DNA from 3 places in the Streptomyces sp. NPDC093064 genome. Region 1 is predicted to be linked to each of the others. Evidence: riboswitches for the same ligand, from Rfam matches in the RefSeq annotation. Region 1 holds a riboswitch; each other region holds the start of a gene.

Region 1 (9,846 bases):
CGGATGTGCAGGAGAGGGGACTCTCCCTCCCCGTCAGGGGACGGCCGGGGAGGGAACGCCGCCCGGGCCGGTCCATCACGGACCGGCCCGGGCGGACCCGCGTGGACGCCGCGGTGGCCGTGATCAGTATTCCTCGCGGCCCGTCCGGTCCTTCCTGCGCCGCGGAAGCCGGTGTGCCGCGACCGGCCGGCCCCCGACGAGGTGGTCGGCCACGATCGTGGCGGCCGCCGCCGGGTCCACGTGCCCGTACCAGACGTCGTCGGGCTGCACGCTGACCACCGGCGCCTGGTTGCAGGGGAACTGGCACCCCGTCTGCACCACGAGGACGTCGTCGTCGCCGAGCCCGTGCTCCGCCAACTGCCCCACCAGCGCGCGCACGCTGTCGTCCGCGCCCTTGGCCGTGCAGCGCGGCCCGCGGCACACCATGACCTGGTGCCGGTGGCCGGTGACCTCCTCCCAGGCCGGAGAGGTGAGGCCGGGTTCCCCGCCGGTGATCGGCCTGACGGACGCCGTGGCCGCGGCCACGGCGTCCGCGGAGTCGGCCAGCCGGGTGGCGACGAGCAGCCCGGGGCGGTGGCCGGCGCGCTCCCGCCACCAGTACGCCGCGATCCGCCGCAGCCAGGAGTGGCCCGGACCCGAGGCCCCGAGGCGGACCCCGATCAGGACGACGGTCTCCGCGCCCGTCTCGGCCAGCCTGGTCAACTCGGCGGACAGGGACGGCTCGCCCTGCTGCAGGAACGCCGTCGTAGCACCCAATGGCGCGGCGGCTCCGAGCAGTTCGGCCCGGTGGTTGGCCTCCGCGAGGGACATGCCGACCAGGACCGTGGCACGGCCCGCGACGGCGGCCGTTGAGGGGGCGCTCGTACGGTTCTGGCTCATGACGCGGGCCCCTCGGGAAGCAGTCCGTTCCACCGGATGTGCGGCCTGTCGTACCGCGGGTGCCGCTCCACGGTCGCGTCGACTCCGTAGACACGCGCGATCGTGGCCGAGGTGAGCACCTCGGAGGCGGGCCCATGGGCCACCAGGCGGCCGTCGAGCAGCACGGTGACGTCGTCGCAGTAGGCGGCGGCGAGTTCGAGGTCGTGCAGGGCCGCGACGGTGGTGATACCGAGCCCGCGTACGGTTTCGAGGAAACCGAGCTGGTAGCGCAGGTCCAGGTGGTTGGTGGGCTCGTCCAGCAGGAGCACCCCGGGTTCCTGTGCCAGGGCCCGCGCCAGCTGGACCCGCTGGCGCTCGCCGCCGGAAAGAGACGACCAGGTCCTGTCGAGCAGCCGCCCGACGTCGGTGGCGGCGACGGCCCCGGCGAGCACCGACCGCTCGTGGTCGGCCGCGGCGCCCGCCACAACGGGCCACCGGCCGCGGTGAGGCGTGCGCCCCAGGTCAATGACCTGACGGGCCGTCAGCGGCAGTGCGGTATCGGCCTGCTGTTCCATGAAGGCTACCCGCCGCGCGCGCCGGCGGGCCGGCAGGGCGTACAGGTCGCCGCCGTCGAGGAGGACCCGGCCCGACTGCGGCCGGCGCAGTCCGGCCAGCGCCCGCAGCAGCGTCGTCTTGCCGGCCCCGTTCGGCCCGAGCAGGCCGGTCGTCCTGCCGGGGGTGAAGCCGAGCGTCACGTCCGTCAGCAGCGTGGCGCCGTCGACGCGCACGCCGACGCCCTCGGCGCGCAGCCCCACCGGTTTCGTGCTGATCACGGCCGACCCCCTGCGGCCGACCCGCCGTCTGTCCGGCGCCACAGCAGCCAGGCGAAGAACGGCGCGCCGAGCCCGGCGGTGACGACGCCGACGGGGATCTCCTGGTCCGGGAGCACCGAGCGCGCCACGATGTCACTGCCCACCAGCAGGGACGCGCCGACGAGTGCGGACAGGGGCAGCAGCAGGGCGTGGCGCGGGCCGCACACCAGGCGGACGACGTGCGGCACGACCAGGCCGACGAACCCGATGACACCGGTGTGGGCGACCAGGCACGCGGTCACCAGCGCGGCCGTGGCGACCAGGGCCCAGCGGGTGCGTTCGACGTGGACGCCGAAGGAGCGGGCCGCGGTCTCGCCGAACGCGAACGCGTCCAGGTCCCGGGCGGCCGCGACCATGACCACCGTGCCGACGACCGCCACCGCGGTCAGGAAGAGGGCCGTGCCCCACCGCACCCCGGCCACCGAGCCCAGCGTCCACTCCATGACACCGCGGGCGGCGTTGCGGTCACCGAGGACGAGCACGACGAACGACGTGTACGCGCCGCAGATCTGCCCCACCGCGATGCCGGCCAGCACGGTCCGCGCGGCCGGCAGGGACCGGGTGCGCGCGGCGGCCAGCGCCAGCACGACGACGACGGCGAGCAGGGCGCCGGCGAAGGCGGCCGCCGGGAGCGCGCCGACCGCCGCGGCGCCGGAGGCTCCGACGCCGAGGACGATCACGGTGACCGCGCCGACGGCGGCGCCGTTGGAGATCCCGAGCAGGTAGGGGTCGGCCAGGTCGTTCCCTGTCAGGGTCTGCAGCACCGCGCCGCAGACCGCGAGCCCCGCGCCGGTCGCGGAGGCTCCCAGAACCCGGGGCAGCCGCAACTGCCAGACGATCTGGTCGTCCAGCAGCGTGACGGGGGAGTTGCCGAGGCCGAGCCGGCGCAGAACGACATCGGCGACGACGTGCGGCGGCTCGTGGACCGACCCCACGGCGAGGCCGAGGAGGACGGTGACCAGCAGCAGGACCACGGCAACGGTCAGGCCCGCCGCCGCGCGACCCGCTCCCGCGGGCCGTGCGGCGGGACGATCCGCCACCGTCATGAATGCGGGCGCAGCTTGCTCAGGCCGGCCGAGACACGGGCGGCACCGTCGGCGAGGCGCACGCCGGGCGTGGTCTCGGAGAACGGCACGACCACGAAGGCGCGGTGCCGGACGGCGGTGAGCTTGCTGAGCACCGGGTCGTGCTCCAAGTAGTCGATCTTGGCCTGTGCGGTGTCCCAACCGGCGTCCGCGAGCACGATGACGTCCGGGTCCGCCGCCGCCACCTTCTCCCAGCTCACGGTCTTCCAGCCACCGGGCAGCGTGCCGAAGACGTTGTGGGCGCCGACGGCGTCGAGCACGAGCTGGGGTCCGCCGTGGCCGGCGCCGACGAACGGGGCCTTGGTGTTCGAGTCGTACCAGAGCACGTTCAGGCCCTTGCCCGCCGCCTTGGCCCTGAGGCCGGCAAGCTGCTGCTTCTGCTCCTTCTGGAGGGCGGCGGCGCGCGGTGCGACACCGAACACCTCGGCGATGTCGCCCACTTCGCCCCACACCGCCTGGAAGGAGACCGGCGGCACCTGCTTGCTGTCGGCGCAGCCGAACGGGGACAGGTACGACTCGATGCCCTTGGAGCTCAGATCCGCCCGCGTGCCCGCCACCTTGTCGCTGAACGCGCTGGCGTAGGAGGCGTAGAGGAAATCCGGACGCGCCGCGAGGAGCTTCTCCTTGGTCGGGTACTCCTTGGAAAGGACCGGGACGGCGTCGTAGGCCGCCTTCCACTTCGTCGGGACCGCGTCGTCGAGGAACGCCGTTCCGGCCATCCGGGACTGCAGACCGAGGGCCAACGCCACTTCGGTGGCACCCTGGTTGAGGGTGGCCAGCCGGCTCGGCGGTGCCGCGACGGTCGTGGTGACGCCACAACTGCTCACGCTCACCGGCGCCGGGCGGCTGCTCCCGGCCGCCGCGGCGGGCTTGTCGGCCGCGGGCGCACCCGTACAGGCGCCGAGCGCACCGACGAGCAGGAGCGCGGCAGCGGCGAGGCCGGGGCGTGGGGAACGTGCGGGGCGTGTGAAACGTGCGGCGTGTATGGAACGTACAGATCGAAACGGACGCAGGGGACCGCTGGGCACGATGCTCTCCAAAACCCTCGTGGAACATGTCGCGCCGTGACCGGTCTCCTGGCTTCCGCGTCAACGCTCCGAGGCCGACCTTCCCAGGTGGCTCGTTCCCGATCCACCCAGTGGCCCTGACCGCTCCGGGAGCCGTCAGCGAGGGCCGCGGAACTCCGCGGCTACAGTGGCGAGGGCCGCACCGGCTTCCGACCGGTTTCCCGTACACCACGGCAGCCATACGCTACCAAGCCGCTGGTGACGCAACCGCGAGAGTGTCCCGTAGGAGAGCACCGCCATGCGCAACGCACGGTACCGGGAGCGAAGCGCTTGACCCTCACGTGGCGTCAGGCCGCATGGTCGGTGGCGTGGAAGAGCACCTGACCGTGGGACGTGTGGCCGAGTTGGCCGACGTGACCGTCCGCACGCTGCATCACTACGACGAGATCGGCCTCGTGCAGCCGTCCGCGCGGACCTCGGCCGGGTACCGGGCCTACTCGGCGGGCGACGTGGAGCGACTGCGGGAGGTGCTCGCCTACCGGAGGCTGGGCTTCGGACTGCGCGAGATCGCGGATCTGGTCGACGACCCGGCCACCGACGCGGTCGCGCACCTGCACCGGCTGCGCGGCCTGCTGCTGGAACAGCGCGACCACGCTGCCGCCATGGTGACGGCCATCGACACGGAACTGGAGGCACGGGCCATGGGGATCAGGACGCCACCGGAGGAACAACTGAAAGTGTTCGGCGCGCAGTTGTACGAAGTCATCGGGTCCGCGTACCCGGCGACGCGGCGTACCGAGCTGCGGATCGCCGCGAGGATCTGGGATGCGCTCGGGGACGCACGGACGGTACTGAACGTCGGGGCCGGCACCGGCTCCTACGAGCCCCCCGACCGTGAGGTGATCGCGGTGGAACCGTCGGCGGTCATGCGGGCACAGCGTCCCGCGGGCGCGGCGCCGTGTGTGGCCGCCAGTGCGGAAAGCCTTCCGTTCGAGGACCAGTCCTTCGACGCCGCGATGGCGGTCAGCACCGTTCATCACTGGCCGGACCCGGTCGCCGGGCTGCGCGAGATGCGGCGCGTGGCCCGCCGGGTGGTGGTGTTCACGTACGACGCGAGTGCCACCGGCTGGGGTGAGCGGTTCTGGCTCACCCGCGACTACCTGCCTGAATTCGCCGACCTGCTCGCCGACTGGCCTCCGCTGGCCGACCTGACCCGCGCGATCGGGGGCCGCGCGGAGCCGTTGCTCATCCCGTGGGACTGCGCTGACGGCTTCTTCGAGGCCTACTGGCGCCGGCCCGAGGCATACCTGGACGAACATGTGCGCCGCGCGGTGTCGGTATGGACCAGAGTCGGGCCGGAGGCCGAGCAGCGGGCGGTCAACAAGCTCCGCGACGACCTCTCCTCAGGCCGGTGGGCCGAGCGCAACCGCGACCTCGTCGCCCTCGACGCGGCAGAACTCGGCCTGCGCCTGCTCGTAGCCTGAACCGGCCGGTCCAGCCCAGCAGCGGCATCAGAGCACCCCCGGAGCGCGCTACGTCCACGTCGGTACGGCGGGCCGCCGCCGCGCTGGTCATCCGGCTCCGCACATGATCGACCGGACAGCTCGCGGCAAGATCCCCCAAGCGCCGAGTCTCTACTGCTGCTCGATGCTGATTGCGGCGGTGTTCCCGGCGGTGTCCATGCTGAGCGCGACCTTGCCGAGTCCGAGGTTTTCGACCTGCATGCCGTCCTTGTCGAGCATGGCGGGCAGCTTGGTCTGGATCCAGGTGCGGACCTTGGCGTTGTCGATGCCGTCGAGGTTGGCGGCCGTGACGCAGTGCGGGCCTCGGCGTCCCAGCGGTAGAGCATGGTGGTCAGGTCAGGATGGCGGGTGCGCTTCACGGTGGCGAGGGTGCCGAACTGCTGCTCGCCGAGCAGGGTTGGGGAGAGCGCCTCGCCGGACAGGGGCGCGATGTGCGGGATCAAGGCCGATCACGCTTCTCATTGAGGATGACGTCGGAGGAGGGGCCCAATGGGTGCAGGGGAGATGAGCCGGGCTCAGGCCGTCGCGCTCGTGCAGCGGATCATCGACGCGGATTACGCCTCCGAAGAGGAGATGGACAACTGGCTGGACATGCTCGACAGGACCCTGGCATGTCCAACTGGGCACGTCAGTGACCTGATCTTCTGGCCGCCGGAGCGAGAACTCTCGGCCGACGAGGTGGTGGGCCTTGGTGTATCGGCCGATAGCCCTGTGACACGGCACTGCGCGAGACGACAGACGTGGCTCCCGCCACTTGGCGCGGGCGTCGAGGCGCTGCGGTAACCAGGTGCGCGATTCGCTCTCTCAGAGCGTCGAAAAGCCGTGTCCGTAGGCAAGTCGGGTACAGCGTGCACCAGCGACGAAGCCCGTCCAGGCTTCCGCCGACATGGTGAGGTGCGCCTGCTCGGGTCGCTTGGAGTCCCGCACGAGTACGCCGGACGGGGTGAAGGCGGCTTCTAGGCACTCGGTCGTGTTGCCGCCGCTGTACGACGACTTGAACCAGACGAGTTCGGAGGCGGGCCGGGGACTGACAGACATTCACAACTCCTTGCGGGCACGATGGATCACGGCGGAGGAAGCCTCCATGTCCAACGCTTGTGCGCGGAGGTACTCGAACGCAAGTCTGTATCGCTCTAGTTCCTCATCCTTTTCCAGGAAGAGCGAGCCGGCGTGGAAGTCGACGTACACCACGTCGAGGGCTGACTCGGTGCCGCCGAGGATCACAAAGCTGCCGAGTGCGGCGGAGTGGGCGCCCTTGGAGAACGGCAGCACCTGAAGCGTGATGTGAGGGGACTCGTTCGCCTCCAGGAGGCGGCCGAGCTGCTCCTTCGTGGTCTCGGGAGAACCGACGACCCGGCGGATGACGGACTCGTCGAGGATCGCCCACAGGCGAGGAGGCTTCGGCCGGTTGAGGATCTCTTGGCGTTTCATACGGATGTCCACCAGCCGTTCGATCTCGGACGGCTGCAGTGGAATCTCGTTGGCCTTCTGCAGGGCAGTGCTGTAGGCGCGCGTCTGGAGAAGCCCCGGAACGTAGACGCACGAGAAGTGGTCCTCGCGTACGGCCTCGTCCTCCAGAGTGAGCAGCAGGTTCATGCTCTCCGGGATGGAGTCGGCGAAGGAACTCCACCAGCCCTGCTGCTTGGCGTCCTTGGCCAGCCTGACCACAGCCTCCCGTTCGGAGTCGGAGGCTTCGTACTCGCGGCACAGCGCGTCTACGACGATCCACTTGACCGGACCCGCCTGGGTCTCATACCGGCTGACCGTCGCCTTCGAGACGCCGACCAGTTGGCCGGCCTCCTCCAGGGTCATCCCTTTACGGGCCCGCAACTTGCGCAGCGTTGCACCTAGTTGGCGGCGGCGTGTGGTGGTCCTCACGGACATGGGACTCCTCTGTGGGTACCCCTGGGCAGCGGCTCGGAGCCTCAACAGGCTAGGCAGCGCGGTAGCCAGCCCACCACGGGATTCACTCGATAGATTCCCGTGAGAAGTTACATAGTGAGAGTTCTCTATGCCATCCTCGCTACAGATCGCTACGCAATGCAGCCGAACGGACACGGTGGGCGCAGCATGCGCGTGGCATGGGAGGGAGGAATGCTCATGCCTGGTACCAGTGCCAGGGACGGTCAGCACCGCTGTGTCCTGCCTTTTGAAGCGCTGCCGGCTGAGGTCCGGCTGCTACGCAAGGCTGCTACTTCGCAGTTGGACCAGTGGGGCGTGCCAACAGCGGGTGAGGAGACTGCGCTAGTCGTCACGGAACTGGCCACGAACGTCATCAAGCACGTGGGAGAGGGGGCGTCGGCGACCCTGATCCTTGAGTGGAGCCGCGAGCGGCTGCGGGTCGAGATGCACGACAAGAGCCGTGTACTGCCATCCGTGCACCACGCCGACTGTGATGCGGAGTGCGGTCGCGGCCTGCATATGGTCACTGCCATGGCGGTGAACTGGGGGACCGTCGTCACGGCGCTCGGTAAGGCGGTGTGGTGTGACATCGCGTTGGGCGCCGAATCCGACTGCCGACGCGTGGAGCGTGCCGTCGAAGCGCTTGAGCGTTACCAGGGGAGCAGTGAAGCCGCCCCGGAAGGACGGCAGCGCGCGGCGGCCCTGGAGGAGTTGGCGATCGAGCTGATCGCGGACTTGCTGCACTGGACGTCGGCGCGCGGCCTGGACCCGGATGACGTGTTGGACCGGGCCCAGATGCACTATGAGGCCGAGGCGAAGGTTGCCTAGGGACCTGCCTGTGCTCGCGTTGCACGATTCCGGCGCCGGCGCCGACCAGTTCGGCGCCGCACACCCCCATGACGAACCTGGTCGATGTGGATCAGCTCGCCCGGGCCGAGTACGTCCACACGTCAGCCGGGAGGTCGCGCTCCAGGTGCCAGGTGATGGCCATCGGCTTGCTCCCGGTGTGGGTCTGGTAGGTCGCTGGGCCGAGGAGCATCCACGGCTGGGACTTGCCTATGTCGGTGTTCTTGTAACGCCGTACGAATAGCAGGACGTGACTGCCGCGCTGGGCATGTTGCCGGTAGCGCATGCCGGTAGGAGAGTTCGCGGCCGTCGAGTTCTGCGATTCCCAGTGGAAGAGTTCCGGGCTCAGCGCGTAGTCCCTGTATCGGATGGTGGGTGAGAAGTCCTTCTCGTTCTTCTCCAAGGTGATGAGCAAGGCGTCCGTCTGAAGGTCCTCGACCCACTGCACGCCCTGCGCGAAGGACCGTGGCATCTGACCGCCGAAGCGTGCCACACCGAGTGCCGCGAGGATCTCGGACCGGTTGTAGGCGCTGTGGACCTTCAACGGGACGTGGCTGAGGGGGCCGGACAGAGGCAGGGGGAAGTGGTCGGCCTGTTCGATCACGTGGGAGAGCAGTTGCCTGAGCTCGTCACGGAACGCCGGCTGAGAGCGGAGGGATTCCAGGCCTGCCTGGAAGCTGGTGAAGCCGCCCGCGTTGTCCCAGAGGTTGAAGAACAACATACGGGCGTAGGACTGATCGCTGGGGCTCAGGTCCTCGTACGGCGGGACGTTGTCCTCGAGGAGACGAATGTAGGCCTGGGCGCGCTCGGGGTCGTCAACGTGCAGGAACGCGTGGACGCGCTTGAGTAGAGCGGCCTCTCCTGCCGGGGCGGTTTCGTCGATCAGGCCGGCACGGCGCAATACCGTCGTCCACGAGTTGTCGCTCTTGTAGAGCTCCTTGATCTCCCGGCGACTCTCCCGAAGATAGTCGGCGAGGCGTGGCGTGCTGTAGGCCTGGACCTCCTTCACCAACGTCTGGACTGAGGCGTTCACTTGGGCACGGATGTTGTCGAGGATGAGGTCCTTGGACTTGCCCTCCAGGATGATCTGGCAGCCGGATGGCAGTTGTGGGAAGTCGTGCTCGATGTGGTCGACGAGCCGGTTCCGCGAGAGGTTGGTCAGTGCCCGGAACTGCTCCTCGAAGCGGAACTCCGCCCGATGCTGTCCGATGAAGTCGAGAACCGTGAGTACCGGTTTCGTCTCGGTACGCCTAAGCCCCCGGCCCAGTTGCTGGAGGAAGATCGTGGCGCTGTTGGTGGGGCGGAGGAGAAGCAGGGTGTCGACGTCGGGGATGTCGAGTCCCTCGTTGAACAGGTCGACGGAGAAGATCACCTGGAGCTTGCGGTCGCGTAGATCGCGCAGTGCTTGGGCGCGCACATCCGCGGGCGAGTCGCTGTCGAGCGCGACGGCCTGGAAGCCTGCCTTGCGGAAGAAGTCGGCCATGAAACGGGCGTGCGCCTTGCTCACGCAGAAGCCCAGCGCCCGCATGGTTCCGGGGTTGGAGACCTTGTCGCGGATCTGCTTCACCACGATCCGGGCGCGTGCGTCATTGCCTGTGAAGAGGTTGTCGAGCTCCTGATCGGTGTATGTGCCCTTCTGCCAGCCCAGGTGCCTCAGATCCGTGCCGTCCGGGATGCCGAAGTAGTGGAAGGGGCAGAGCAGGTCGTTCTCCAGAGCCTCCCACAGGCGCATTTCAGCGGCGATGCGTCCTTC
Region 2 (9,846 bases), on a different contig from region 1:
CGCTGGAGCAGCTCGCCGCCGACGCCGGCTTCGCCGCCGAGGACTGGTCGTCGTCCGTACGGCTGCTGTGCCGGATGTGCTCGGAGTCGCGGATGCCGTCCGACGAGGGCGACGGCGTGCACCTCGACCCGCACGACCACAGCGAGCCGGGACACCCCGGACCGCTCGGGCACCGCACCGACGGGCAGCTGTGGGTGCCGGAGCGGGAGTGCGGAGTGGCCGCTCCGGCTGCCCTGGTCCGCGGGCTGCTGGACGGGTGGGTGGCCGACAGCCCGGACTCGCGGGACTGGCGGGACCTGGAAGAGGTCTGTTGAGGGCGCCGGTCCGCTCAGGGCCCTCGGGCGGGTCCGCCATGGCCGGCCGAGTCTTCCCGGCACAGTCGCATATCGGACACTCCTGGGCCGGGTCGGGGGCGCGGGCCCCGTACCCTGTATCAGAATTCACTCCCCGTTCTTGTCAGGAAGGCGTACGTCGGTCATGGCGCAGCAGGACACCGATCAGCAGCACGCGGGCGTGCTCCCCGTCGACGACGAGGGGTACGTCGTCGACACGGAGGACTGCGAGGAGCGCGAGACGGCCTGGCGTGAGCGCGGCACCTCCCGGCCCATCACGGTCGTCGGGAACCCCGTGCTGCACAAGGAGTGCAGGGACGTCACCGATTTCGGCGAGGAGCTCCAGCAGCTGGTCGCCGACATGTTCGCCAGCCAGCACACCGCCGAGGGCGTGGGCCTGGCCGCCAACCAGATCGGCGTGGACCTGAAGGTCTTCGTCTACGACTGCCCGGACGACGAGGGTGCCCGGCACGCCGGGGTCATCTGCAACCCGCGGCTGGTCGAGCTGCCCGCCGAGCGGCGCCGGCTGGACGACAGCAACGAGGGCTGCCTGTCCGTGCCCACCGCCTACGCCCCGCTCGCCCGCCCCGACTACGCCGAGGTGACCGGGCAGGACGAGCAGGGCAACCCGATCAAGGTGCGGGGCACCGGCTACTTCGCGCGCTGCCTCCAGCACGAGACGGACCACCTCTACGGCTACCTCTACATCGACCGGCTCTCCAAGCGTGAGCGCAAGGACGCGCTGCGGCAGATGGCCGAGAACGAGCCGCGCTACCCCGTGGTCGCCAACGACTGAGCCCCTGCCGCCCGTTGGGGCGCGCATGGCCTGTGCACACGGCGCCCGACCGGAACGTCCGGTCGGGCGCCGTACTTGTGTCCTCACCCATTCGATCCTCTGTGCGCTTCTGGTGATTCGTAATCAGTCACACAAGGGGAGATTCACGGCATCCCGGGGTGATGAATGGAGCAAATCCGTTCCCAGAACGGTCAGTTGTAGTGCTGAATGGGGGTGCGGGGATACGTGAGGGCGTGCGCCCGGCACGGCGGAAGGGCGTGCGCCACCGGCGGCTGAGAGGGGTTTGTTCGTGCCAGCTTTCCCATACAGCACCACACCGACGACGACAGCGGTCGCAGTCCCACCATCGCTCGCACTTCCGGTGATCGAGGCCGAGTTTCCCAGGCAGTTGCACGGGTATTGGCCCCAACCCCAGGAGAAGACACGCAGCTGGCTGCTGGAAAAGCGGCTCATGCCGGCGGACAAGGTGGAGGAACACGTTGACAGCCTCTGCTACACCGACCTCATGGCGGGGTACTTCATCGGCGCCCCCGACGAGGTGCTCCAGGCGATAGCGGACTTCAGTGCGTGGTTCTTCCTCTGGGACGACCGCCAGGACCGCGACGTCGTCCACGACCGGCCCGCCGCCTGGGAACGGCTGTGCCGCGCGCTGCACACGGCCCTGGACTCCCCCCAGGACCACCTGCACCATCAGGACCCCCTGGTCGCGGGGTTCGCGGACACCGTGCTGCGGTTCTACTCGTTCCTGTCGCCGCGGTGGAACGCCCGCTTCGCGCGGCACTTCCACGCGGTGATCGACGCCTACGAACGGGAATTCCAGAACCGTACCGGGGATGTCGTGCCCACGGTCGAGGAATACCTCGCACTGCGCCGGTTCACCTTCGCCCACTGGATCTGGACCGACCTGCTGGAGTCGAGCGCCGGCTGTGAACTCCCGGACGCCGTCCGGAAGAATCCAGCGTACCGGCGTCCGGCGCTGGTCAGTCAGGAATTCGCCGCCTGGTACAACGATCTGTGCTCACTGCGCAAGGAAATAGCGGGCGACGAGGTGCACAATCTCGGGATCAGTCTCGTCAAACACGACGGGTTGAGCCTGGAGGAGGCGATCGCGGAAATGCGCGGGCGCATCGAGGGGTGCGTATCCGAATTCCTGCTCGCGGAACAGGAGGGATTGCGTTTCGCCGACGGCCTCGCGGACGGCACGGTACGGGGTAAGGAACTGAGCGCCGCCGTAAGGGCCTGCCTCGGCAATATGCGGAACTGGTTCAGTTCCGTCTACTGGTTCCACCACGAGTCCGGCCGGTACAGGGTCGACAGCTGGGAGGACCCGGCCACACCCCCGTACGTCGACGACGAAGGGGCGAGTGGGAAATGACCGCCGAATCAGTGCGGTCGGAAGCCCGGCGCAACGCCCCGGGACCGCACGAGCCACCGGTGGCCGGGGGCGGGGTGCCGCTTCTCGGCCACGGTCTGAGACTGGTCCGCGACCCGCTGGCCTTCATGTCCCAACTGCGCGACCACGGCGACGTCGTCCGGCTCAGGCTCGGCCCGAAGACGGTGTACGCGGTCACCACGCCCGCTCTCACCGGCGAGGTGGCCCTCAGCCCCGAATTCATCATCTCCGGTCCACTGTGGGAGTCCCTGGAGGGCCTGGTCGGCAAGGAGGGGGTGGCCACCTCCAACGGCGCGTTGCACCGGCGCCAGCGCCGCACCATCCAGCCCGCCTTCCGGCTCGACGCCATCCCCGCCTACGGGCCGGTCATGGAGGAGGAGGCGCACGCGCTGACCGAGCGCTGGCGGCCCGGGGAGACGATCGACTGCGCCTCGGAGGCCTTCCGGATCGCCGTGCGCATCGCCGCCCGCTGCCTGCTGCGCGGCCAGTACATGGACGAGTGCGCCGACCGGCTGTGCGACGCGCTGGCCACCGTCTTCCGCGGGATGTACCAGCGGATGGTGGTGCCGCTAGGACCGCTGTACCGGCTGCCGCTGCCGGCCAACCGCGAATTCAACCGCGCGCTGGCCGATCTGCATCTCCTTGTCGACGAGATCATCGCCGAGCGCCGGGCATCCGGCCGGAATCCGGACGATTTGCTGACGGCATTGCTGACGGCGAAGGACGACAATGGCGAGCCCATCGGGGAGCAGGAGATCCACGACCAGGTGGTCGCGATACTCACTCCGGGCAGCGAAACGGTGGGCGCCACGATCATGTGGCTGCTCCGGGTGCTCGCGATACACCCGGAACACGGCGACCGGATCCGCGCGGAGGTTGAATCCGTGACCGGCGGCCGCCCCGTCGGATTCGACGACGTCCGCAGTCTCACGCACACCAACAATGTCGTCGTGGAGACGATGCGTTTGCGGCCCGCCGTATGGGTATTGACGCGGCGGGCGGTGACCGAGACCGAACTCGGTGGCTATCGCATTCCGGCCGGAGCGGACATCATCTACAGCCCTTACGCCGTCCAGCGCGATCGGCGCTCGTATCCGGACAACCTGGAGTTCGACCCGGACCGCTGGCTTCCCGAACGAGCCAAGGACGTACCGAAATATGCCATGAGCCCGTTCGGAGTGGGTAACCGCAAGTGCCCCAGCGACCACTTCTCGATGGCGCTTCTGAGTCTGTTCACCGCCGCGGTGGCGACGAAGTTCCGCTTCGAGGAGGTTCCCGGGTCGGACGGCACGCCCCGGGTCGGTATCACCCTGCGCCCGCAGAAGATGCTGGTGCGGCCGGTGCTCAGGTGACGTGAGCGGCGCGGCGCGCGTTCAGGCGGCCTGCGGGCCCCGGAACGCGCGCCGGTAGGAGTTCGGGGTGGTGCCCAGCGCGCGGACGAACTGGTGCCGCAGCGCCGCCGCGGTGCCGAACCCCGTACGGTCCGCGATCGTGTCCATGGTCTCGTCCGTCGCCTCCAGCAACCGCTGTGCCAGCAGCACGCGTTGGCGCAGCAGCCAGCGGTACGGAGTGGTGCCCGTCTCCTGCTGGAAGCGGCGGGCGAAGGTCCGCGGCGACATATGGGCGCGGGCGGCGAGCTGTTCGACGGTGACCTCCTGGTGCAGGTGCTCCTCCATCCAGACCAGCACCTGGCCGACCGTGTCGCAGGAGGACTTCGGCAGCGGCCGCTCGATGTACTGGGCCTGCCCGCCGTCGCGGTGCGGGGGCACCACCATCCGCCGGGCGATCTTGTTGGCGACCTCCGGGCCCTGTTCCTTGCGCACGATGTGCAGACAGGCGTCGATGCCGGCGGCGGTGCCGGCCGAGGTGATCACCGGGTCCGCGTCCACGTACAGCACGTCCGGCTCGACCATCGCCCGCGGGTAGCGCCGGGCCAGTGTGTCCGCGTGCCTCCAGTGCGCCGCGCAGCGCCGCCCGTCCAGCAGGCCGGCGGCGCCCAGCACGAAGACGCCCGAGCAGACGCTGAGCACCCGCGCGCCCCGGTCCACCGCCCGGCGCAGCGCGTCCAGCAACTCGGGCGGGTAGTCGTGCGAGGTGATGGCGTCCGTGGCCGGCACCGTGATCAGGTCGGCCTCCTCCAGCCGGTCCAGGCCGTGCGGTGTCGAGACCGTGAGGCCGGGGACATGGGTGCTCAGCGCCGGGCCCTCCGCTGAGACGACCGCGAAGTCGTAGACCGGCAGCCCCTCGTCGCTGCGGTCGAGCCCGAACACCTCGCAGACCACGCCGAGTTCGAAGGGGTGCACTCCGTCCAGCAGCACGGTGGTCACGTTTTTCAGCATGGCTCCAGTGTGCCCCCGCGGTGGCAGGATTTTGAAGGTGTACGGCAGTCCTGCCACTCACGGTAAGGAGCGTCCGGCGCCACAGTGGTGTCCATGACTACGACACAGACGCAAGGCCTGATCTCGATGCTCGTCGTCCTCGGACTCCTGGTCCTCATGGTCCTGCCGTCGGTGGTCGGCATCGTCCACGACCGACGTGCCGACCGCCGGATCCGTCAGGCCCACGAGGACCGGGAGGCCCGCGAGAGCCGCGACGAGGCTCAGAAGTCCTCGTCCAGGTCGACGGTGCCCTCCACCGCCACCTGGTACGCCGACGGGCGCCGCTCGAAGAAGTTGGTCAGCTCCTGAACGCCCTGGAGCTCCATGAAGGAGAAGGGGTTCTCGGAGCCGTACACCGGAGCGAAGCCGAGGCGCGTCAGGCGCTGGTCGGCGACGCACTCCAGGTACTGCCGCATCGAGTCGGTGTTCATCCCCGGGAGGCCGTCACCGCACAGGTCGCGCGCGAACTGGAGCTCGGCCTCGACGGCCTCCCGCAGCATGTCGGTGACCTGCCGCTGGAGGTCGTCGTCGAAGAGGTCCGGCTCCTCCTTGCGCACGGTGTCGACCACGTCGAAGGCGAAGGACATGTGCATCGTCTCGTCGCGGAACACCCAGTTGGTGCCGGTGGCCAGACCGTGCAGCAGGCCGCGGCTGCGGAACCAGTAGACGTAGGCGAAGGCGCCGTAGAAGAACAGGCCCTCGATGCACGCGGCGAAGCAGACGAGGTTGAGCAGGAAGCGCCGGCGGTCCGCCTTCGTCTCCAACTGGTCCAGCTTCTCCACCGAGTCCATCCACTTGAAGCAGAACTCGGCCTTCTCCCGGATGGAGGGGATGTTCTCCACCGCGGCGAAGGCGGCGGCGCGGTCCTCCGGGTCGGGGAGGTAGGTGTCCAGCAGCGTCAGATAGAACTGGACGTGCACGGCCTCCTCGAACAGCTGCCTGCTCAGGTACAGGCGCGCCTCGGGGGAGTTGATGTGCTTGTACAGCGTGAGCACCAGGTTGTTCGCGACGATCGAGTCACCGGTGGCGAAGAAGGCCACCAGCCGTCCGATCAGGTGCTGCTCGGCCGGGCTCAGCTTGGCGAGATCGGCGACGTCCGAGTGGAGGTCGACCTCCTCCACGGTCCAGGTGTTCTTGATGGCGTCCCGGTAGCGCTCGTAGAAGTCCGGGTAGCGCATCGGACGGAGCGTCAGCTCGAAGCCGGGGTCGAGCAGGTTCTTGGTCTCGCTGGTCATTACTGGCAGGCCTCGCAGGACTCGGGGTTTTCCAGGGAGCAGGCGACCGCCTCGGGGTCCGGCGTCGCCTGGACGGGGACGGTGGCGCGAGCGGCCCGCGCGATCCGGGTCGCGGGGCGGGAGCGCAGGTAGTAGGTCGTCTTCAGGCCCTGCTTCCAGGCGTAGGCGTACATCGAGGAGAGCTTGCCGATGGTCGGCGTCTCCATGAACAGGTTCAGGGACTGGGACTGGTCCAGGAACGCGGTGCGGGCCGCGGCCATGTCGATCAGGCCGCGCTGCGGGATCTCCCACGCCGTGCGGTACAGCGTCCGCACGTCCTCGGGGATCCAGGCGAAGTCCTGCACCGAGCCGTTCGCCTCGCGCAGCGCCTCGCGGGTCCGGGCGTCCCAGACGCCTAGTGCCTTCAGATCGTTCACCAGGTACGAGTTGACCTGAAGGAACTCCCCGGAGAGCGTCTCGCGCTTGAAGAGGTTGGAGACCTGCGGCTCGATGCACTCGTACACGCCCGCGATCGAGGCGATGGTGGCGGTCGGGGCGATGGCGAGCAGCAGCGAGTTGCGCATGCCGACGGCGGCGATCCGCTCGCGCAGGGCCGCCCAGCGCTCCGGCCAGGTCAGCTCGACGTCGTAGTGGTCGGGGTGCAGCACGCCCCGGGCCGTACGGGTCTTCTCCCACGCGGGCAGCGGGCCCTCGCGCTCGGCGAGGTCGGCCGACGCCTCGTACGCGGCGAGCATGATCCGCTCGGCGATACGGGTGGACAGGGCCTTCGCCTCCGGGGAGTCGAAGGGCAGCCGCAGCTTGAAGAAGACGTCCTGAAGGCCCATGGCGCCCAGGCCCACCGGCCGCCAGCGGGCGTTGGAGCGGCCCGCCTGCTCGGTCGGGTAGAAGTTGATGTCCACCACGCGGTCGAGGAAGGTGACGGCGGTGCGGACGGTCTCGTCCAGCCGCTCCCAGTCGATGTCCCCGCCGGCCACGAACGCGCCGAGGTTGACCGAACCCAGGTTGCACACCGCCGTCTCGCCGTCGTCGGTGACCTCCAGGATCTCCGTGCAGAGGTTGGAGGAGTGGACGACGTGGCCGGGCTGTGCCGTCTGGTTGGCGGTGCGGTTGGCGGCGTCCTTGAAGGTCATCCAGCCGTTGCCGGTCTGCGCGAGGGTGCGCATCATGCGGCCGTACAGGTCGCGGGCCGGCATGGTCTTTTTCGCCAGGCCCCGCGCCTCCGCGGCGCGGTACGCGGCGTCGAACTCCTCGCCCCACAGGTCGGTCAGCTCCGGCACGTCCGCGGGGGAGAACAGCGACCACTGCCCGTCCGCGTTCACCCGGCGCATGAACTCGTCCGGGACCCAGTGCGCGAGGTTGAGGTTGTGCGTCCGGCGGGCGTCCTCGCCGGTGTTGTCGCGCAGCTCCAGGAACTCCTCGATGTCCGAGTGCCAGGTCTCCAGGTAGACCGCGGCGGCGCCCTTGCGCCGGCCGCCCTGGTTCACGGCGGCCACCGAGGCGTCCAGGGTCTTCAGGAACGGCACGATGCCGTTCGAGTGCCCGTTGGTGCCGCGGATCAGCGAACCGCGGGAGCGGATGCGGGAGTAGGCGATGCCGATGCCGCCGGCGTGCTTGGACAGACGGGCGACCTGGAGGTAGCGCTCGTAGATCGAGTCCAGCTCGTCCCTGGGGGAGTCGAGCAGGTAGCAGGACGACATCTGGGGGTGACGCGTACCGGAGTTGAAGAGGGTGGGGGAGGAGGGCAGGTAGTCGAGGCGGCTCATCAGCCCGTAGAGCGCCTCGACCTCGTCGACCGACCGCGCCGTGTCGTCCTGCGCGAGACCCGCCGCGACCCGCAGCATGAAGTGCTGCGGCGTCTCGATCACCTTGCGGGTGATCGGGTGCCGCAGCAGGTACCGGCTGTGCAGGGTGCGCAGGCCGAAGTAGCCGAAGCGGTCGTCGGCGGCCCGGTCGATCAGCGCGTCCAGGCGGTCGGCATGGGCGCGTACGAACTCGGCGGTCCGGTCGGCGATGAGGCCCTCGCGGTGGCCCACGGCGACCGAGTCGGTGAAGGAGGCGACGCCCTGGGACGCGGCCTCGGCGCGGACGGTGAGGGTCAGCAGCCTGGCCGCGAGCCGGGAGTAGGCGGGGTCCTCGGAGATGAGCCCGGCGGCCGCCTCCGTGGCCAGCTCGCGCAACTCGGCCTCGTCGGCCCGCGCCGACCGGCCGCGCAGCGCGGCGGCGGCGACCCGGCCGGGGTCGGCGTCGGGGAGGTCGGCGGTCAGCTCGGTCAGGGTCCGCAGCAGTACGGCACCTGGACCGTCGGTTTCCGGAGCTGTGACTGAAACCGGGTCTGCTGGCGCGATGGTCACGTGGAGCTCTCCCTCGCTCGGCACGGGGCCTCGCCGAGGGCAGGGGGCGGCACACGAGCGCACGCGGCGCCGCGTCCACCGGCCCATTCCACGAGGCCCGGACGTCAGGGCACCCGGACCGGACGGCCGGGCGCACTGTCGGCAGGTCCTCGGACTGACGCTCGTGGCGGCCCATGGGGGCATATGTGCACGAGTACACCGTTGCGGGACAGTTCCGGATTCGCACCGGATTCCCCTGCGGCGACAGTGAGCACGAGCATACATCTTGTGCTGAGTGAGTCGGGCACCCCCATATGTTGTGCCGCGTCGACTCCGGAACGTGTCAGAATGTCAACTCGTAGGTGAGCAGCATGATGTCGTCCAGGTGCGGGAGGGGGTTCCAGTCCCGGCCCGGCGTGCGGACGAAGCCCAGACGCTCGTAGATGCGGTGGGCGGTGTGCATCGTGCCCTGGGTGGACAGCACCACGCGGACACAGCCCTCCACGGCCCGTGCCCGGTCCAGGCAGGCCCGTACGAGGGCCTCGCCGACGCCTCGGCCGCGCGCCGTGTGCGCGACCGCGAGCATCCGTATCTCGGTCTCCCCGGGACCGGCGAGGTCGGCCATGGGGCCCGCGCCGGGGACGAAGGTCACGCCGCCGAGCACCGTCCCGTCCGCCACCGCCACCAGCACCTCGGCCGCGACCGCCCGCTTGGCCACGTCCCGCAGCTCGTCGAGATACCCGTCGCTCTCACCGAAGTCGAGGAGCCCGTCCCGGAGGTAGGCCTGGGCGGTGATCTCACCGAGGGTGCCGTACTCGCCGGGTTCCACCGGCCGGATCGCGATGTCCATGGCCCGAGTGTGCCGCACGGGCACGGCAGCGGGCCGCCGGATTTCTCCGGCGGCCCGTGGGATGCCCCTCCCGGGTGTCAGTGCGGGGCCGCCGCCGTGGCCGGCGGGAGCTCCACCTCGACGCCCGGGTCGCCGGCGTCCGCCGTGTAGTCCTCCGGCCGGGTCTCGTCCACGCCCTGAGGCGCCTTGACCGCCCTCAGCACGAACGTCAGGACCACCGCGACGACCGCGTTGAGCACGAACGCCGTCAGACCGATGTAGCCGATCTCGCCGATGCCCGGGATCTCCTTCGCCGAGCCGCCGAAGTGCTTCTGCGTCGGCGAGGCGACCCCGTAGGCGGCGACCGTGCCGTAGACCATGCCGACCGCCCAGCCCGCCAGCAGCGCCCAGCGGTGGAACCAGCGGGTGAACAGTCCGCCGACCAGGGCCGGGAAGGTCTGCAGGATCCAGATGCCGCCGAGCAGCTGGAAGTTGATGGCGACCGTCTTGTCCATGGTCAGGACGAAGACCAGCGCGCCCACCTTGACCAGCA
Region 3 (9,846 bases), on a different contig from region 1:
CGAGCGCTCGGTGACAATGCGGACGCTGCCGTGCGCGGAGACGCCGACGCCGCCGCCCATCACGATGCCGTCCATGACGGCGACGTACGGCTTCGGGTAGCGGGCGATACGGGCGTTGAGGCGGTACTCGTCGCGCCAGAAGGCGGCCGACGCGGTGCCGTCCCCGTCACGGACGTCGTCGTGGATGGCGCGGATGTCACCGCCCGCACACAGGCCGCGCTCCCCCGCGCCGGTGACGACGACGGTCTCCACGGCCGGGTCGTGCTCCCAGGCCGTCAGTGCCGCGTCGATGCGGCGCACCATCTCGTGGGTGAGGGCGTTGAGGGCCTTCGGCCGGTTGAGGGTGATGTGGGCGGCCCGTCCGTCGGTGTGGAACAGGACGGGTTCCTCGGCGGCGGTCATCCGAACGCCTCCGTCAGGCCGCGGGCCACGATGACACGCATGATCTCGTTGGTTCCTTCCAGGATCTGATGGACGCGCAGGTCACGGACGATCTTCTCAAGGCCGTACTCGCCGAGGTAGCCGTAGCCGCCGTGCAGTTGGAGCACCCGGTCGGCGGCCGAGTAGCCGGTGTCGGTTCGTGCGATCACGCCGTGCATGCCCTGCACGCCGGGCGCCGGAATCGGCGGATCCGCGAGGTCCGCGGGTCCCGGAGCCTCCTACAGTCGAGGTATGCGCATCGTCTCTTTGCTGCCCGCCGCAACCGACATCGTCGCCGAACTCGGCCTGTCGGAGCAGTTGGCCGGCCGTACCCACGAGTGCGACTGGCCGCCGCGCGAGGTCGCCTCGGTGCCTGTGGTGACGGGGGCCGACCTGGACCAGGACGCGCTCACCAGCCGGGAGATCTCCGACGCCGTCGGCGGATCGGCGCACTCCGGCTCGTCGCTGTACACGCTGGACACCAAGGCTCTGGCCGCCCTGCGCCCCGACGTGGTGCTCACCCAGGACCTGTGCGACGTGTGCGCGGTGTCGTACGAAAGGGTCAGCCGGACCGTGCGGCTGCTCGACGCCGGCACCCGAGTCCTCAGCCTGGAGCCGCGCACGCTCGACGACGTACTGGACTGTCTTGTCACAGTCGGGGACCTGCTCGGCGTGCGCGAGCGCGCCCAGCGGCGCCGGGGCGAGTTGCAGGCGCGCCTCGCCCGGGTCCGCGGCGCGGTCGCCGGCCTCGGCCGGCCCCGGGTCGTGGCGATCGAGTGGCTCGACCCGCTGTGGCCCGCCGGGCACTGGGTGCCCGAGCAGATCACCACCGCCGGCGGTGAGCCTCTCCTCGCCGCGCCCGGCGAGCACACCAAGCCGATGACCTGGGAGGCGGTGCGCCACGCACAGCCGGACGTGGTCCTCGTCCTGCCGTGCGGCTTCCCACCTGAACGCACCCTGTGGGAAGCCGCGTTGCTCACCGGGCTGCCCGGCTGGACGGATCTGCCCGCCGTTCGGTCCGGCCGCGTCTGGGTGCTGGACGGGCCGTCCTACTTCAACCGGCCGGGCCCCCGCGTGGTGCGCGGCGCGGAGGTGCTCGCCCAGGTCCTGCACGGTGTGCCGGCCGGCGAGGCGGTCACATCGGCCGAGGCCCGCCCGTTCCCCGGCCGGTGACGACGGGCCGGCCTCCTCACGCGTCCGGGCCTCCTCGCGCGTGCGGGCCTCAGGAATCCGTGGCACGTCGTGGCGGTGTGATGGCGTAAAGGTCGAGGATGTCCGGCAGGGGAGCCACGCCCGGGCCTCCGGCGCGCACCCAGGCGACGATGTCCTCGGTCGCGTCCGCATCGTTGACGAGTCCGAGCCAGACCGGCCGCGCACCGGCGGCCCGGCCCGCGGTGGACGGCTGGACCACGATGACGTTCGCCTGCTCGCACACGTCGAGGCAGTCGGAGATGCGCACCGGCACCTCCGCTCGCAGCCGCGCGGTCTGCGCCGCGTGATCGACCCCGGTCACCTTGGGGCTGCCGCAGCAGCAGTCCCGGCACACGACGACCCGGCACGGCACCGAACCGCTCCCCGTCACGGCACCGCCCGGTGCCTCGTCCGTCGGCCTCTCGGGCACGCCGCACCACTCCCCTCCCGGGGAGATCCGCCCCGGTGTCGCTCGAGGAGGCGACCGCGTGAGTCTCCTGGCTCCCGGGTCTTCACTCGTCCCGCCTTCCCACCCCGGGCGGGGCAGTGGCCTTCCGGAACTCGCTCACCGGTCACAGTGGCGGGACCGCGCCGGATTCTCACCGGCTTCCTCGGACCGCCGTCGCCTTATGTCGCCGATCATCATCCCACTTGCTGTCGGCTCACTTGAGAACGGCCCGCTTCGTTCATTTCTGGCACTGCGGGCACCAGACCGTGCGGCGCCCGCCGACGCGGTTCGAGCACAGAGGCCACCCGCAGCGAGGACACATCGGCTCGCTGTCGTCCCTGTGCCCGGTGAGCCAGGAGCGCCTCGGCGGCACGCACCCGGCGACCACGGACGTCTCAAGGACCCGGCCCATCCCCGCATGGACACGCCGGATCTCGGTCTCGCTCAGGTCCCGCGCGGGAGTCCGCGGAGGGACACCGGCCCGCCAGAGGATCTCGTCGGACAGGAGGTTCCCGAGACCCGCGATCACGGACTGGTCCATCAGCGCGCTCTTGACGGCGCGCCGTCGTCCCGAGAGCAGCTCCCTGAATTCCGGTGCGCGCACGGTGAGGGCGTCGGGACCGAGACCGTCCGTGATCCGTTCGATCTCCGTGTCGTCGGCCAACCGCACGCCATGCAGCTTGCGTTGGTCGCGATAGCGGAGGTGTCGGGAGCCGTCGATCGTCAGCAGGACGCGGTCGTGCGCCTCGATCGGTTCGTCCGGGGAACAGCACCGCAGCGACCCCGTCATGCCGAAGTGCCAGACAAGAGTGGGACCACCGTCGTCCGTCGGCACGAACAACCACTTTCCGTGCCGCCACGCCTCCCCCAGACGCCTGCCCACCAGCTCCCTCCGCAGCCGCTGCGCGCTGACGCCGCGCAGAACCCCTGCGTCCCGCACCTCGACGTCCGTGACACACCGGCGCCGGCCGCAGGTCATCAGCACCTCGCGGAATCCCTCGACATCCGGCAGTTCGGGCATGCGTTCGTCCCGGCTCTTCGTCGTGCGGTCGTCAGGCCGCCACACGCGGTGACGAGTACCCGTGGAGGGCGAGCCCACGCGCTCGGCACTCTGCTTCGGGGCGTCATGCCTCCGATCGGACGCTCGCCGGTTTGACGGACGGCTCGACCGGGACACCCGCGGAGGGTGCGGACGCTCCTGGGCGACTACTGAGCCATCGCTGCTTTTGGGCCGACCCGGCCCACGGCCTACCGGCGCTTCACCCAACGGGTGTGGCTGCCACGACGAACAACCCCTCGTAGGGTGGACCGTCATGGCCGAGTCTCACCCGCTGCTGGGCATGTTCCTCGATGCTGCCGACGGACGCTTCCCGCCTGCAGACGGCCGCGTAACAGTTCTTCCGCCTCTGCCGGGTGGGCTGGAGTGCTCGGTCGCCTTCACCGGGCACGCCGTGGTCGCCACCGCCCTGTTCACTTCCGACATCCAGGCTCAAGGACCCGACGGTTACGGGGCTTCAATGGCTCCTGATTTCCTGCGCTACCTCGCAGGTCGCGAGGGGTGGATCGACAGTGTCGACGCGACACTCGTTGCGCGTGGCGCGCCGGCCCCTCGCCGCCTGCCTGAACGTCTCGATGTCGATGACCACCCACGCGTTCGTCATGCTCAGGCTCTGCGTACCGACGTCCGTGTCTACGGAGATGAACGCGGCCTTGTCACACTGGCCGGTGGCCTGGCTGGACGGCGCGAGATGAGCATCGAACTCAACGACCCTGGTAGCAGTGCGGCTGGGCTCGGTCGCTCCCTGCTGCGTGACGCGCTCACCCTGCTCCCCACCGGTGAGCCGGTTTTCGCCGCTGTCGCCCCAGGCAACGCTCGATCCCTTCGAGCTTTCCTCGCGGCTGGTTACAGTCCCCTGGGCAGCGAGGTCATCATCCGTCCCAAACGGCCGGCCTCGGGGTAGACACGCATCCTCGCCCGGACCCTGGGCTGATCCTCGGCCAAGAGCGGGGCCGGGTCACCGTTCCCGCCAGGGCAGCCCAGATCAACATGGCCACGCCGATGCCGAGCAGGGCCAACACCCAGGGGTTCAGCAGCGCATCCACCGAACCCCGCTCGTCGTCTGATGCAGTCCGCCTCCGGCGTCCTGACTCGTCGCACTACACCACGAGACCGAGGAAATCCGCCCATGTCGAGGAGGCGACCTCGAATCGCGGCCCGTCGCTCTGCTTGGAGTCGCGTACGTGCACGGCTCCGGGAGCGTGTGCGACTTCCACGCAGTCGTCACCTTCGGATCCGCTATAGCTGCTCTTGAACCAGTCCAGTTCACCGGCGGTGTTCATAGAGCCCCTCTCATCCGCTGCAACAACTCCGCCGAGTCCACTGGGGACAGGGCCTGCGAGCGCATCTTGGCATACCGCATCTGCATGACGCTCGCCGCTTCTCGGTCGGAGACCAACTGTCCGGTCTTCTGCCCCTCCGAGTACCCCAACCACTGACGTTCCGGGGTCTCCAGGAGTCGCATGGGTCCGTCCGTACCCGCGTGGTGCGGCTGCCTCTGCGGCATGATCTGCAGCTCCACGTTCCACAGTTTCGTGCGGACGAGGAGGTGGTCGAGCAGTCCTCGGGTGACCTCCTCACCTCCCGTGTGCCGCAGCAGTACCGACTCCTCGACAATGAAACTGAACGCGACCGGCGGCCTGCGCGTCAACAGTTCCTGCCGCGCCAGCCGAGCGGCGATCCGCTCCTGGAGCTGCTCCTCCGTCGGCGGAGGCGGCACGTTGAGCATCAGCGCCCGCGTGTAGGCCTCGGTCTGGAGCAGCCCCGGTACGACCCGGCACTCGTACGTGCACAGGCTGACCGCCGTCTCCTCCAACTGCGCCCACTCCCGGAACCAGACCGCCAGCCCCCGCTGCCGCCCCACGTGCCGGGCCACCGCGCGCAGCACACCGAACGACTCCAGCGCCTCCTCGGCCCGTTCGACGAAGAGCGCGGTGGGCATCCGCCGACCCTGCTCGACAGAAGCGACTGAAGCATGCGAGTAGTTGAGCCGTTCGACCAGCTGTTCCTGCGTCAGCAGGGCCCGTTCACGAAAGACCTTCAGGGCCGCCCCGAACGCCTTCATACTGCCGGACGAATCAAGCGCACTGCCACTTGCCATGAATGACGACCCCCTTGTCACACCCGCGTCACCTCTTGCAACGGGTACAACGGCCCGACCATGAGCAGGGGTTACGTGTCCGGCCCGGCTACAACCAGTACGGGATGGCCTGTACGGGCGGCCGGGGGCCGCATGCGCGCGGCCTGGACGGACGCTGCGAAGGCGTCACTTACGGTCACGAACGGCGATCCTTGAGACTCTTGAGCTTGGCCATCGCTGCGTCGAATGACTTGGAGTCCTTCTGTGACGGCACACCCCGCGTACGAACAGAGCTGGACGATCTGCGGTCAACGCCAACTGGACTACGGCTACTCGCCCCCGGTACCGGACCGCATCGACTGGGGATTCTGGCCGGGTGTGGGTCCCGGAGCCGAGGTCCTCGGAGACATCCGCGGCAAGCGGATACTCGACGTCGGATCCGGTCCCGGGCACCACGCCGTCCACCTGGCCCGCGAGTACGGCGCCCTCGTGGACGGCATCGACCTGTCCGCCACCCAGCACCAGCGCGCACTGAACGCCCACGGCAGCGAGCCCGGAGTCCGCTTCCTGTGCGGTGATGTCGCCGAGCATCTGCGTCGCGCGGAACCGTACGAGGCCGCCTATGGCATCCGCACCTTCGCCTGCATCGACCCGCACCACCTGCTGCCGGCCCTGCGGGACGCGCTGGTCGACGGCGCGCCCCTCGTCTTCTCCGCCCTCCACACCGACGCCGACGCACAGGGGCCGTCCAACGAGGTGGTGCCACGACAGGAGTTGATCCGACTGCGCGACGGGGAACCCATCCCCACCCAGATGTGGGTGCTCACTCCGCAGCTCTGGGAAGACCTTCTGACCGAGCACGGGTTCCGGGTGGAGGGGGTCGAACTCCTCACCGCACCGGAACCGGACAACCCCGGGATACTCCAACTCGTCCGGGCCCGACGCCACCGCACGACCAGCCCACCCCGCGTAACAAGTCGTCCACGGACCGCCCGGCCGCCCGTACCCCACGCCGCGATCGGCGTCGGAGCCATCATGTTCGGCGAGCGGGGCCTGCTCACTGGGACGGCACCGGCACGGCACCTGAGAGCTGCCCGGGGGTACCGTCGAGCCCGGCGAGTCCCTCCACGACACGGTCGTGCGCGAACTCGCCGAGGAGACCGGGCTCGTCGCGCGCCCCGAGGACGTGACTCTGCTGGGCACGCTCATCGACCACGTCGACGACGTCGTACGCGTCACCGTCGGCGCCGTCGTCACGGCCTGGCAGGGCGAGCCCGCCGACCAGCCGCACGAAAGCGTGGGCGAGTGGCGGTGGTGGGCCCTGGACGAGCTGCCGCAGGGACTGTTCGTGTGCAGTGCCCAGATCCTCACGTCCTGGCGCTCCGACCTGCCGCCCATCGACCACGCACCGGCGCACTTCACTCCGTACGCGGACCGGACACTGATGCCTACGAAGCAGGACAGCACGACCTGACTGGATCCCCGGTTCGCGTCCGCGGCATGGCGCGCCGGACCAGGTCACACCGGCGCGGCAACGCCCCTAGTTCTGCGGTGCCAGGGTGCGCAGGACGCAGAACTCGTTTCCCTCGGGGTCTGCCATCACCACCCAGTTTCGGCCTGAGCCCTGGCCCACATCCGTCTTGGTGGCGCCGAGGCCGAGCAATCTGGTCACCTCGCCCTCGGTGCTGCCGTCGATCGGGCTGACGTCGAGGTGAAGCCGGTTCTTCACGGTCCTGCCCTCGGGCACCTGGATGAACAGCAGCGTGGGCGGCATCTGGCGGGCCCGAACATCCTCGACGGTCGGCACCCAGGAGCCGATCTCGACCTTGCCCTCGCTCCGGTCGATCACCTTGAAGTCCAGGACCTCGCACCAGAAGGCCGCAAGCCTCTCCGGGTCGCGGCAGTCAACGGCCAACTCGGTGAACCTACTTGTCATGACTCTCCCAGACAGTGCGGACGGGGCTCAGAGTATGCCGCCCGTCCGACGGCCTGCTACCTCGACGTAGGGGTGTCGGGTTCCACGGCCGTGGCTTTCGGCCGACCTTCGGCGTCTCCTGCCGTCCCGGGCTGTTTCGTGCGCCGATACATCCTGGTGATGGCTGCGCACTGCGACGCCGTCGACAGTGCCATGGCCGAGCAGATGCCCGGCAGGCCCCATCCCGACAGTCCGTACGCAAGGGCCAGTTGCAGCACCACCCCGAACGCGGTGATCCGGGCAAGGGCCGGGCTGCCGCCACTGCCCTCGAACACGCCGCCCAGCGCGATGAAGCACGCGAGCAATACCAAGTAGGGCCCCACGCAGCGCAGATACAGCGCCCCCGCCTCGGCCACCTCGCCGTCGGCGCCGAAGATTCGCATGATCCACGGGCCCGTACCGAGCAGAGCCAGAGAGGTCGTGAGCCCCAACGCCCCGGCCAGGAGCAGCGCCTGGCGTCCGATGTTCCGGCGTTCGTCCTGACCGGCGCCGAGTTGATGGGCGGTGTGGATGGCGGCGGCCTGGCGTACCGCGTAGAAGGCCATGGTGGCGATGTACATCGCTTTGGTCGCTATCCCGTACGCGGCGACGGCGCTGACACCGATCCGGGCGACCACGGCAACGAGCGCGAGTGTCCCGGCCATTCTGACGACGAAGTCGGCGGACATCGGCAGACCGGTCGCAGCCGTCCTGCGTGCGTCGGTGCCCAGTTCTTTGATGCGGAGCGACGAGGTTCCTCCGCCAGTCTGCGGGAGTGTGCCGTTTCGGAGCAGCGTGAGGAAGCCACACACGAGCGCGGCCGCCCGCCCCAGTACGGTGGAGATCGCCGCCCCGCGCACTCCTAGTCCGAGACCGAGGATGAGCAGGGGATCCAGCACGAGGATCAGCCCGTTCGCGAGCAGTGAGAGCTTCATCGGGGTGCGGGTGTCGCCCGTGCCCTTGAGGATGCCGTCGACGACGTTGATGGCGAAGAACACCGCGATCCCGGGTAGCGCGATCGAGAAGTACCCGGTGGCGAGGGACAGTGAACGGCCTTCGTCGCCGCCGAGCACGAGACGGGCCAGCGGTTCGCGGCAGAGGTATCCGCCGATGGCGACGACGGGTGTGACGAGTGCCCACAACGCCCAGCCACCGCGTACGGCGGATCGCAGCGCCGCCGGATCCCCCGCGCCTCTGGCCCGTGCGACCAGCACGGTCGTGCCGGAGCCGGCGACAAGGATGACGCCGAGCAGCAGGTTCTCGACATTCGTGGCGACCGCCACCGCGGCGACGGCGTGCCCGCCGAGCCGGGCCACCCACACCATGTTGATGATCCCTGCCATGACCCCGGCGAGGAGTTCGAAGTAGACCGGAATCGCGAGTGACATCAGCCTGCGACGGTGCTGCGCTGCACTCATCACACCCCCCTCTTTTCGCTGTACCTCGATTCGAGGTACAGCGAAAAGAGATAGCATGCTGGCGTCGAGTGGACAAGCGTGCGGATGGCGCCGAAGGGGACCGGTTGATGCTGGAGTTGTCGATTCTGGGCTTCCTCTATGAAGCACCCCTGCACGGCTACGAACTGAAGGCGCGCATCCAGGGCCTCAGCGGTCACATCCGTCCTGTGAGCGACGGCGCGCTCTACCCCGCCATCACCCGACTGGTGAAGGCGGGCCTGGTCGAACAGCGCACCGAACCCGGAAGTGGTGCCGCGCAGCGCCGGACGCTGTCCCTCACCGAGTCGGGCCGTACCGAGCTTCTGGGGCGCTTGAGGAGCCCCAAGGAAGTCGAAATCACCGATGGACAGCGCTTCTTCACGCTGCTCGCGTTCTTGCGACACCTTCCGGACCGTGCCGAGCAGGCGGCCGTCCTGCGGCGCCGTCAAACGTTCCTCGACACCCCGGCGAGCTTCTTCTACCGCGATGGTGAGCCCGTACGGGCCGAGGACGCACCGGACCTGTTCCGGCAGGGCATGCTGCGCATCGCCCGTGCCACCGGAGCCGAAGAGAGGAAGTGGCTGGACGAGGCGATCGGCAGGCTGGAGGGCTGAGCGCGGTTCAACGGCCAGCCGGGGCAGGGGTCGGCCGGCGTGCTCGCCGGGGACATCGCGCGTGACCGGCTGCGTTCCGGTGACCGGCTGCCGACCCATCTGCACCCGGCACGGACCCTCGGTGTGACCGGGGGGACCGTCGCCCGCGCCTACGCCGGTGGGGGGCGAGGTCGGGCGGGGCACCTTCGTCCGCTCCAACTTCGGGCCGGCGCAGGCTGCGGCGGCGTATTCGACTGCCTGCCGAAAGGCGGTATACGTCGAGCCGCGTTCATCATGGAGCAGTGGGCCCGACGACGAGCGCGCGGTGAGGAGGGCCATGAGGCGATGACGGTGTTCGCCGTCAACCCGACGGACAGCGCCTCGGTGCTGGCCGCCTTCGGTGCGCTGGGGGTCCTGGTCGTGACCTTCGCGGAGTCGGGTCTGATCGTGGTCGGCTTCTTCCTTCCCGGTGACACGCTGCTGATCCCGGCCGGCGTGCTGTGCGCGCAGAGCGACGGCCAGACGCCGCGGATGGCCTTGTGGCAGGTTCTGGTCTGCGCCGCCGTGGGCGCGGTGGCGGGCGGGCAGGTGGGGTTCCTGCTCGGGCGGCGGGGCGGGCGGACCCTGCTGGCCCGCTCCTCCAACCCGAGGCTGAAGGAACGGGCGG

The links. Region 1 has a riboswitch for cobalamin ahead of ACIQFZ_RS05760 (ABC transporter substrate-binding protein). Riboswitches for the same ligand answer to the same signal wherever they lie in the genome.
Positions count from the first base shown of each region.
Region 2: linked by a shared signal. The riboswitch ahead of ACIQFZ_RS02435 (ribonucleoside-diphosphate reductase subunit alpha) and the one ahead of ACIQFZ_RS05760 (ABC transporter substrate-binding protein) in region 1 are both predicted to bind cobalamin.
Region 3: linked by a shared signal. The riboswitch ahead of ACIQFZ_RS08195 ((2Fe-2S) ferredoxin domain-containing protein) and the one ahead of ACIQFZ_RS05760 (ABC transporter substrate-binding protein) in region 1 are both predicted to bind cobalamin.

Region 1 is NZ_JBIVPK010000003.1:216,823-226,668, reverse strand. Features, by position in the region: gene ACIQFZ_RS05775 (ferredoxin) at 124-879, opposite strand; gene ACIQFZ_RS05770 (ABC transporter ATP-binding protein) at 876-1,691, opposite strand; gene ACIQFZ_RS05765 (FecCD family ABC transporter permease) at 1,688-2,776, opposite strand; gene ACIQFZ_RS05760 (ABC transporter substrate-binding protein) at 2,773-3,642, opposite strand; cobalamin riboswitch at 3,864-4,089, opposite strand; gene ACIQFZ_RS05755 (methyltransferase domain-containing protein) at 4,179-5,306, shown strand; partial or broken gene ACIQFZ_RS05750 (e9imm peptide) at 5,835-6,060, shown strand; gene ACIQFZ_RS05745 (DUF397 domain-containing protein) at 6,150-6,383, opposite strand; gene ACIQFZ_RS05740 (helix-turn-helix domain-containing protein) at 6,384-7,229, opposite strand; gene ACIQFZ_RS05735 (ATP-binding protein) at 7,446-8,075, shown strand; gene ACIQFZ_RS05730 (DUF3427 domain-containing protein) at 8,167-9,846, opposite strand, start outside.
Region 2 is NZ_JBIVPK010000001.1:536,480-546,325, forward strand. Features, by position in the region: gene ACIQFZ_RS02400 (hypothetical protein) at 1-314, shown strand, start outside; gene def (peptide deformylase) at 478-1,128, shown strand; gene cyc1 (epi-isozizaene synthase) at 1,418-2,503, shown strand; gene ACIQFZ_RS02415 (cytochrome P450) at 2,500-3,873, shown strand; gene ACIQFZ_RS02420 (helix-turn-helix domain-containing protein) at 3,895-4,860, opposite strand; gene ACIQFZ_RS02425 (hypothetical protein) at 4,954-5,208, shown strand; gene ACIQFZ_RS02430 (ribonucleotide-diphosphate reductase subunit beta) at 5,121-6,134, opposite strand; gene ACIQFZ_RS02435 (ribonucleoside-diphosphate reductase subunit alpha) at 6,134-8,485, opposite strand; cobalamin riboswitch at 8,608-8,762, opposite strand; gene ACIQFZ_RS02440 (GNAT family N-acetyltransferase) at 8,808-9,314, opposite strand; gene mctP (monocarboxylate uptake permease MctP) at 9,392-9,846, opposite strand, start outside.
Region 3 is NZ_JBIVPK010000005.1:25,667-35,512, reverse strand. Features, by position in the region: gene ACIQFZ_RS08210 (enoyl-CoA hydratase/isomerase family protein) at 1-402, opposite strand, end outside; partial or broken gene ACIQFZ_RS08205 (acyl-CoA dehydrogenase family protein) at 399-578, opposite strand; gene ACIQFZ_RS08200 (cobalamin-binding protein) at 673-1,593, shown strand; gene ACIQFZ_RS08195 ((2Fe-2S) ferredoxin domain-containing protein) at 1,643-2,041, opposite strand; cobalamin riboswitch at 2,102-2,224, opposite strand; gene ACIQFZ_RS08190 (DNA-formamidopyrimidine glycosylase family protein) at 2,298-3,080, opposite strand; gene ACIQFZ_RS08185 (hypothetical protein) at 3,373-4,020, shown strand; gene ACIQFZ_RS08180 (DUF397 domain-containing protein) at 4,217-4,399, opposite strand; gene ACIQFZ_RS08175 (Scr1 family TA system antitoxin-like transcriptional regulator) at 4,396-5,217, opposite strand; partial or broken gene ACIQFZ_RS08170 (SAM-dependent methyltransferase) at 5,443-6,012, shown strand; gene ACIQFZ_RS08165 (NUDIX domain-containing protein) at 6,335-6,670, shown strand; gene ACIQFZ_RS08160 (VOC family protein) at 6,737-7,132, opposite strand; gene ACIQFZ_RS08155 (MATE family efflux transporter) at 7,189-8,568, opposite strand; gene ACIQFZ_RS08150 (PadR family transcriptional regulator) at 8,676-9,200, shown strand; gene ACIQFZ_RS08145 (DedA family protein) at 9,531-9,846, shown strand, end outside.